One region of the Oceanimonas pelagia genome, then DNA from elsewhere that is predicted to be linked to it. Evidence: riboswitches for the same ligand, from Rfam matches in the RefSeq annotation. Region 1 holds a riboswitch; the other holds the start of a gene.
The links. Region 1 has a riboswitch for thiamine pyrophosphate ahead of thiD (bifunctional hydroxymethylpyrimidine kinase/phosphomethylpyrimidine kinase). Riboswitches for the same ligand answer to the same signal wherever they lie in the genome.

Region 1 (4,388 bases):
AGCACACCGAACACGCCGGCCACGGCGGCATCGCGCCAGCGCACCCCCGGGCTCGACAAGTCCTGAAAGCCGGGCAGGCGGAACAGCACCAGCACCAGCAGGATCACCGTCAGGGTTTCCACCAGCACCTGGGTAATGGCCAGATCCGGCGCGCTGAAAAACACGTAGATCAGCGCCATGGCAAAGCCCAGCACGCCCACCGCCGCCACCGAGCCCAGCCGCAGGTGGGTGGCGCTGGCGTACACCACCGCCACCAGCATCAGCAAACAGATGATCACTTCGTAAAAACGTACGCCCTCAAACGACAGCGCATACACAAAGGCGTCGTGGGCCCAGAAGGCATACACCAGCAGACCGATGGCGGTGATCAGTATGGTCAGTATGTAGTTGGTCATATAGCCATTCTGCAGCACCCGGGTCTGCCAGCGGGCCAGCCGCACCAGACCGTCCATCATGTGCTCATAACCCCGCTCGGGACCATAAGCCAGGGGGTAAATGGCCTTGCCCAGAGGCTGATACAGCCGCTCCCAATGGCGGTAGAGCAGGCCACCGGCCACCAGGGCGGCGGCACTGAACAGCAGCGGCAGATTAAGACCGTGCCACAGCGCCAGATGCAGCTCTGCGGCGGGCGCACCCGCGATGGCGGACACCGCCGCCGCCAGCAGCGGCTCGGCCAGGCCAGGCACCAGCCCCAGCAGCAGGCTCAATACCGCCAGCAGGCTGAAGCCCAGGCGCATGGCCGCCGGTGCCTCATGGGGCGTTCTGGGGGTGGGTTTGAGGGGGCCAAAGAAGGGCCTGATGGCCACCAGGGCACTGGCGGCCACAATGCACACCGCAGTGATCAGGGCCAGCGCCACCAGCAGGGTGGGCAGCGCCGGGGCCCCCAGGGCCGCCTCGAACATCAGCTCCTTGGCGATAAAGCCGAACAGCGGCGGAATGCCCGCCAGCGACAGCGCCGCCAGCCACAGGAACAGGGCCGTGTGCGGCATGTGCGCGCGCAGACCGCCCAGCTCGCGCACATCCTTGCTGCCGGTGGCGTGATCCAGGGTGCCGGCGGCCATAAACAGCGCCCCCTTGTACAGGGCATGGGCCAGCAGGAACACCATGGCCGCCTTCAGTGCCACCGGGGTGCCAATGCCGATCAGCATGGTCAGGGTGCCCAGCGCCATCACGGTGGAAAAGGCCAGAATGCGCTTGAGATCGGTGCTGCACACCGACATCACCGCGCCCACCGTCATGGTCACCGCGCCCACCGCCGACAGCGTCAGCAGCCAGGCCTCGCTGCCGGCCATCACCGGCTGCAGCCGGGCCATCAGAAACACCCCGGCCTTGACCATGGTGGCCGAGTGCAGGTAGGCGCTCACCGGGGTGGGCGCAGCCATGGCGTTGGGCAGCCAGAAATGGAACGGGAACTGGGCCGACTTGGTAAAGGTACCCAACAAAATAAGACCCATCATCGGCAGGAACAGCGGGTGCTGCTGCAACGCAGTCCCTTGCGCCAGCACCTCGGTGAGCTCAAAGCTGCCGGCCATCCAGCCCAGCATGATAAGCCCGGTCATCAGCGCCAGGCCGCCGCCCATGGTGACAAACAGCCCCTGCAGGGCCGCCTTGCGGGCCTTTTCCTGCTCATGGTTAAAGCCGATCAGCAGGTAGGAGGTAATGCTGGTGAGCTCCCAGAACACAAACAGGCCAATCAGGTTGCTGCACAGCACCACCCCCAGCATGGCGCTCATAAAGGCCAGCAGGTACATCAGCAGCTTGTGCCTGTCCTTGTTGCCCTCCAGGTAACGGCCGCCGTAAACGAGGATAAAGGTACCGATGCCGGTGATCAGCAGGGCAAACATCAGGCCGAGTCCGTCCAGCATAAAACTCAGGCTGACATTAAGGCTGGGAATCCAGTCGTAATGAAACTGCACCGTTTCGCCGCCGGTCACCCGGGGCCAGAAACTGGCGAAATAACCGAACAGGGTGGCCGGCAACAGCGCCAGCCCGCCGCCGATATGCCGGCCCAGCCGGGGGCTCAGCAGCGGCACCAGGGCGGCCAGAACAAAACCTGCCAGAACGGCAACAAGCATACGCAAGGCTCCTTTTCATGCCCGTGCAAGGCGTCAGGATCGGCGAAGATAAAAGGAGAGACTCTGAATGCAGACTATAGCAGTGAACATAATTGGATTAACTATCAGTGAGTTAATCCGTTTTTTATTGGTTATTGGCGCTGAAATACTACAAGCCGCCCCGGCCGGACGCAAGCGGGCCGGGGCAATAACGCCCGGCTCAGCGGGCGAAGAAGTGCTCCACCGGCCCCCGGCCCTGGCCGATTTTGAGGCGGGCGCCGGCCTCGATGGCCCGTTCGATGTAGTGCTTGGCCGAGGCCACCGCCAGCTCCAGTGTCAGCCCCTGGGCCAGGTAGGAGGCCAGGGCGCCGGACAGGGTGCAGCCGGTGCCGTGGGTGTTGGCGGTGATCACCCGGGGGGTGTCGAAACAGCGCACGTCCCCCTGATGCAGCAGCCAGTCAGGGCTGCGCGGCTCCTGTTGCAGAAATCCGCCCTTGAGCAGCACCGCCCGGCACTCCAGCTCACCGAGAGCCCCGAGCAGGGGCTCGATCTCACGCAGCGAGGCCGGCACCGGCCGGTCCGTCAGGCAGGCGGCTTCCGGCAGGTTGGGAGTGATCACGTCCGCCAGCGGCAGCAGCCGCCGCTTGAGGCAGTCTACCGCCTCGGGGGCCAGCAGCATGTCGCCGTTGGCGCTGACCATCACCGGATCCACCACCAGGTGCCGTGGCCGGTACTGCTCCAGCGCATCGGCCACGGTATTGATGGTGCCGGCGTCTCCCAACATGCCCACCTTGACCGCCGCCACCGGCAGATCGCCGAACACGGCGTCGAGCTGGGCACGAATAATATCCTGCGGTACCGGGTGCACGGCGGTCACGCCACGGGTGTTCTGGGCGGTAATGGCGGTGATCACCGAGCAGGCATAGCCGCCGGTGGCGGAAATGGCCTTGATGTCGGCCTGAATACCGGCGCCGCCACCGCTGTCGGAGCCGGCAATGGAGAGAATAATGGCTTTGCTGCTGTGCATGTCCTTATGGTCCTTGTGGGACGCAGAGCCCCAAGGCCATCGGCCACTGGTTCCCTACGCCAGAGTTACCTGGATCAGGTTCAACGGGTTCGGCATGGCTGCCGTCTCGGCCTTGCGGGCTCCCCGACCAATGGCCCGATAATACCCAGCCCACCGGTCAATTGCCAGCCGCTGTGCACACTCACAAAAATGTAACTAAGCAACAAAAAACATTCGATTGTATACAAAGCAAGATACTGTTCGCGAACAGCGCCCATAAAAAAACGCCTTCAGCGGAGGGGGCTGAAGGCGGCCTGAGCAGCATATGAAGTAAATGCAAAAAGCGGAACAGGGTAATTTACCCTGTCTCTGTACCTGGCCACACTCTACCCCCACGGCAGGGCAGAGAAAAGCCACAAAACGTAATATTATTTCAATATCGTTGTTTATTTGTCAGATTAGTGAGCCTGATCCCAGTTGTCGCCCACCCCGGCCTCCACCAGCAGGGGTACATCCAGGCTGGCGGCCTGCTGCATCAGCGCACAGATTTGCTCCCGGTACTCCTCCACCCTGTCTTCGCGAATCTCGAACACCAGTTCATCGTGCACCTGCATCAGCATGCGCACCTCGCCTTCGGGCAGCCCGGTGAGCCAGTCGTTCACCCGAATCATGGCCTTCTTGATGATGTCGGCGGCGGTGCCCTGCATGGGCGCATTGATGGCGGCCCGCTCGGCCCCCTTGCGCCGGGCACCGTTTTTCGACCTGATCTCCGGCAGGTAGAGCCGGCGACCGAACAGGGTGGAGACATAGCCCTGCTCGCTGGCCTGGGCCCGGGTGTCTTCCATGTAGCGCAGCACGCCCGGATAGCGCTCGAAGTAGATATCCATGTACTGCTGCGCCTCGTTGCGGCCAATGCCCAGCTGGCGCGCCAGGCCAAAGGCGCTCATGCCGTAGATAAGCCCGAAGTTGATGGCCTTGGCCCGGCGGCGCTGCTCGGAGGTCACCTCGTCCACGGCCACACCGAATACCTCGGCAGCGGTGGCGCGGTGAATGTCCTGACCGTGGGCAAAGGCGTCGAGCAGGCCCTTGTCCTGGGACAGATGGGCCATGATGCGCAGCTCAATCTGGGAGTAGTCCGCCGCCACCAGCCTGTAGCCGGGCTCGGCCACAAAGGCCTGACGAATGCGCCGCCCTTCATGTGTGCGAATGGGAATGTTCTGCAGGTTGGGATCCGACGACGACAACCGGCCGGTGGCGGTGTTGGCCTGATGATAGGAGGTATGAATGCGACCGCTGTGCTCGTTGACCATTTGCGGCAGCTTGTCGGT
Region 2 (4,388 bases), 290 kb from region 1:
ACGGGGAGCCGGCGCATGACCCGCACGCTGGGCTGGCTGATCCCCGGGCTGTTGCTGGCCCTGCTTACCCTGAACATGGAGGCGCTGGCCCCGCTGTTTCGCCCCCTGGTCAACACCCCCGCGCCGGCCATTTACGCCCGCGACAGCTTTGCCAACCTGCTGGGCTGGCACGCGCTGGCGGTGTTTGCCGCCATTGCCGCCGCCACCCTGCTGGCGCTGGGCGCCGCCATCGCCGTGACCCGGCCTTCGGGCAAGGCCTTCTTTCCGCTGGCCCGGGCCGTGGCCAACCTGGGCCAGACCTTTCCGCCGGTGGCGGTGCTGGCGCTGGCGGTGCCGGCGCTGGGGTTTGGGCTGACCCCCACCCTGGTGGCGTTACTGCTGTACGGCATGCTGCCGATTTTTGAGAATGCGGTCACCGGCCTGCAGCAAATTCCCGCCAGCGTGCGCGAGGCCGCCAGGGGCATGGGCATGACGCCCTGGCAGCAGTTATGGCGGGTAGAACTGCCCCTGGCACTGCCCACCCTGGTGGCGGGTATTCGTATTTCGCTGATCATCAGCATCGGCACCGCCACCATTGGCTCCACGGTGGCGGCCAAGGGCTTTGGCGAAGTGATCATTGCCGGGCTGCTTACCGACAACCTGGCCTTTGTGCTGCAGGGCGGCATTATGGTGGCGCTGATGGCCATGGTGCTTGACGCCCTGCTCCGCCGCCTGGAGCAACGGCTGACGCCGCCGGGCGGGTGAAAATGCGGGGATTGGGGAAAATGTAGGCCCGAATTTATTCGGGCAAATGCGTTCACCTGCAACACTGCTGCCCCGATAAATCGGGGCCTACAAGATCACGGTTTAACCAAACCCAAGTGCTCCCGCAAGGTACTGCCTTCATACTCGGTGCGGAACAGGCCGCGGCGTTGCAGCTCGGGCACCACCTGATCCACAAAGTCCTCGATGCCGGCGGGCAGTGAGGGCGGCATCAGGTTGAAGCCGTCGGCACCTTCATTGCGGAACCACTGCTCCATGCGATCGGCTATCGACTCGGGCGTGCCCACCATGGTGCAGTGGCCGCCGCCGGCAGCAAGCCGGCCCAGCAGCTGGCGCACCGTGGGCTGCTCGGTCTCGATAATCCGCAGTATGGTGGCGTAGCGGCCCTTGGGGCCGGTGAAGGCGTCCAGCGACGGCAATGCCGGCACCGGGGCGTCCAGCTCCCAGCCGGAGCAGTCCTGTCCCACATAGGTGCCGAGCTGGCGTAGCGAGGCATCGGCGGGCAGCAGCTCGTCCAGCTCCCGCTGCTTGGCCCTGGCCTCGGCCTCGGTGGAGGCCACATAGGTCACCAGCCCGGGCATGATGGGCACGTCCACGTTGCGGCCGGCGTCCTTTACCCGGCGCTTGATGTCACGGTAGTAGTCCTGGGCCGCCGGCAAATCGTAGGCCACGGCGTAGATGGCCTCGGCGCATTTGGCCGCCAGCGCCCGGCCCTGCTCCGACGCACCGGCCTGAAACAGCACCGGATGCCCCTGGGGCGGGCGCGGCACATTGAGCGGGCCGTCCACCAGAAAGAACTCGCCCTGGTGGTTGATGGGGGTCACCTTGTCCGGGTCGGCATAGTGGCCGGCGCGATCCATCACCAGGGCCCCTTCCTGCCAGGAATCCCACAACTTGATCACCGCATTTACAAATTCCTCGGCCCGGCGATAACGCTCGGCGTGGGCCGGCATGGTCTCGTAGCCGTGGTTACGGGCTTCCACGTCAAACATGGAGGTCACCACGTTCCAGCCCATGCGGCCGTTGGAGATATGATCCAGCGAGGCCATCATGCGCGCCGCGTGAAAGGGGGTGAAAAAGGTGCTGGAGACGGTACTGATAAAGCCGATGCGATCCGTGGCCCGGCTCATGGCCGCCATGGCGGTGAGCGGCTCCAGAAACCAGTAGCTGCCGTCCGCCACATTGCCGGTAGACTGGCCGTCGGCAAAGAACACCGCATCCAGTTTGCCGCGCTCGGCGGTTTGCGCCAGCCGCTCGTAATAGCGAATGTCGCCCAACTGCTCCACCGCCGAGTTGGGATGACGCCAGGCCGCCCTGTGGTGACCGCACCCGAACAGAAACAGGTTCAGGTGCATCATGCGTTCATTCATGCTCATCAGTTTTTCACCAGACCGCCGTCCACCACCAGGTTCTGGCCGGTGACCGAGCGGGACCAGGGCGAGGCGAAGAACAGGGTGGCGTCGGCAAACTCCGCCGGCGTGGTTACCCGGCGCAGCGGCGTGCTGGCGGCGATATAGTCAAACACCGCTTCCGGCGTCGCCGCAGAGGCATCCGTGGTGCGCAGCAGACCGCCGGACACCATGTTAACGGTAATGCCGTCCGGGCCCAGATCCTGGGACAGGGTGCGGGTCAGCGACAGCAGCGCCGCCTTGGCGGCGGTGTAGTCGTGGTAGGGCACCACCGGGTTCTGGAACAGGTTGGTGCCCACGTTGACGATGCGGCCAAAGCCCTGCTTGCGCATGCCGCCCAGCGCCGCTTGAGTGGTGTGGAGGGCACCGCCCACCACGCCTTCCAGCTGCTGGTTGAGGTGCTCCCAGGCCAGCGCATCGGCATGGGTGCGGGCGTCGCCGTTAAAGGAAAACGCCGGCAGGGCGTTGTTGATTACCGTGGTCACCGGGCAGCCGAAATGGGCCTCGGCCTGCTCGAACATGGCCTGCACGGCGGCGGCGTCACGCACGTCGGCCTGCACCGCCAGCGCCCGCTCCGGAGCCTCGGCCACCAGTTTCTGCGCCGCCTCGGCGCTGTTCAGGTAGTTGATCACCACTTTCGCGCCTTCGCGCAGAAAGGCGCGCACCAGATGTTCACCCAGGCCGCGGGCACCGCCGGTGACCAGCACCAGTTGTTCGTTCAGCTTGATGGAAGTTTGCATTTTCTACCTCAACGGTGAGGCGAAGGCATGATGAGGCAGCAATGGCACCGGGCCGGCAGGCTGACATCCCTTCGCCAGTATGAACTGGATCAGGTTCTACGGGTGTTATCTCAGCCCTGCATCGCAGGACACCCCGTGTCTCGGCTCGAACCATAACATACCCCTGCGCTCAAGGGCGAGAGGCGTGAGGAGGGAAGGAGTGAGGGTGTAAAACTGCCTGCCAGGCCGCCTGCTTTCCCCTCCCCCTTCACGCCTCACATGTTCAGAAGTTTGGTGAAAAAGGCCCGGAGGTGGATAATGAAGGCATCGAAAGCCATGGATAACGCCGAGCCGACAATGACCACAACTACGACCACACTGACCATTACCCGCCCCGACGACTGGCACCTGCACCTGCGCGACGGAGAGCAACTGCAAGACACGGTACGCGACGCCAGCCGCTATCTGGGCCGCGCCCTCGTCATGCCCAACCTGGTGCCCCCCGTCACCACCACCGAGCTGGCGCTGGAATACCGCGACCGCATTCTGGCGGTGCGCCCCGAGGGCAGCCGGTTTGAGCCGGTGATGAGCCTGTATCTCACCGACAACACCCAGCCCGAGGAAATCCGCAAGGCCAGGGCCACCGGCAAGATTGCCGCCTGCAAACTCTATCCGGCCGGTGCTACCACCAACTCCGACTCCGGCGTGACCGATGTGAAAAACATCTACCCGGTGCTGGAAGCCATGCAGGAAACCGGCACCCTGCTGCTGGTGCACGGTGAAGTCACTGATTCCCGCATCGACATCTTCGACCGGGAAAAAGTGTTTCTGGAAACCGTGCTGCCCGACGTGGTGCGCGACTTTCCCGATCTGAAAATCGTGCTCGAGCACATCACCACCGAGCATGCGGTTAAATTCGTGGAGCAGGCCGGTGACAACGTGGCCGCCACCATCACCGCCCACCACCTGCTGTTCAACCGCAACCACATGCTGGTGGGCGGCATTCGTCCGCACTACTACTGCCTGCCCATTCTCAAGCGCAACACCCATCAGCAGGCGCTGGTGCGCGCCGCCACCAGCGGCAGCAAAAAGTTCTTTCTGGGCACCGACTCGGCGCCGCACTTCCAGCACCGCAAGGAAGCCGCCTGCGGCTGCGCCGGTGCCTACACCTCTCACGCCGCCATTGAGCTGTATGCCGAAGCCTTTGAAGAAGCCGGGGCGCTGGACAAGCTGGAAGCCTTTGCCAGCCACCACGGCCCCGACTTCTACGGCCTGCCCCGCAACCAGGATACCATCACCCTGGTGAAACAAGCCTGGACCGTGGGTGAAACCCTGCCCCTGGGCGGCGATAAACTGGTGCCGATTCGCGCCGGCGAAGAGATCAGCTGGCAGGTAAAATAAGCCATTTGCTTTTGAACAACGCGGCTCAGGCCGCGTTTTTTTATGCATGCAGGAAGCTACCAGAGGCTAAACACCATCCCCCGCACCTTCCACTGCT

Region 2: it holds a riboswitch for thiamine pyrophosphate, as region 1 does, so the genes downstream of both, PU634_RS00365 (3-oxoacyl-ACP reductase) here and thiD (bifunctional hydroxymethylpyrimidine kinase/phosphomethylpyrimidine kinase) in region 1, are expected to answer to the same signal.

Annotation. Positions count from the first base shown of each region.
Region 1 covers NZ_CP118224.1:3,372,884-3,377,271, reverse strand. The annotation lists gene PU634_RS16145 (putative monovalent cation/H+ antiporter subunit A) at 1-2,075, opposite strand, end outside; gene thiD (bifunctional hydroxymethylpyrimidine kinase/phosphomethylpyrimidine kinase) at 2,275-3,081, opposite strand; TPP riboswitch at 3,116-3,217, opposite strand; gene polA (DNA polymerase I) at 3,519-4,388, opposite strand, start outside.
Region 2 covers NZ_CP118224.1:73,729-78,116, reverse strand. The annotation lists gene PU634_RS00380 (ABC transporter ATP-binding protein) at 1-19, shown strand, start outside; gene PU634_RS00375 (ABC transporter permease) at 16-744, shown strand; gene PU634_RS00370 (LLM class flavin-dependent oxidoreductase) at 840-2,138, opposite strand; gene PU634_RS00365 (3-oxoacyl-ACP reductase) at 2,138-2,911, opposite strand; TPP riboswitch at 2,961-3,057, opposite strand; gene pyrC (dihydroorotase) at 3,248-4,291, shown strand.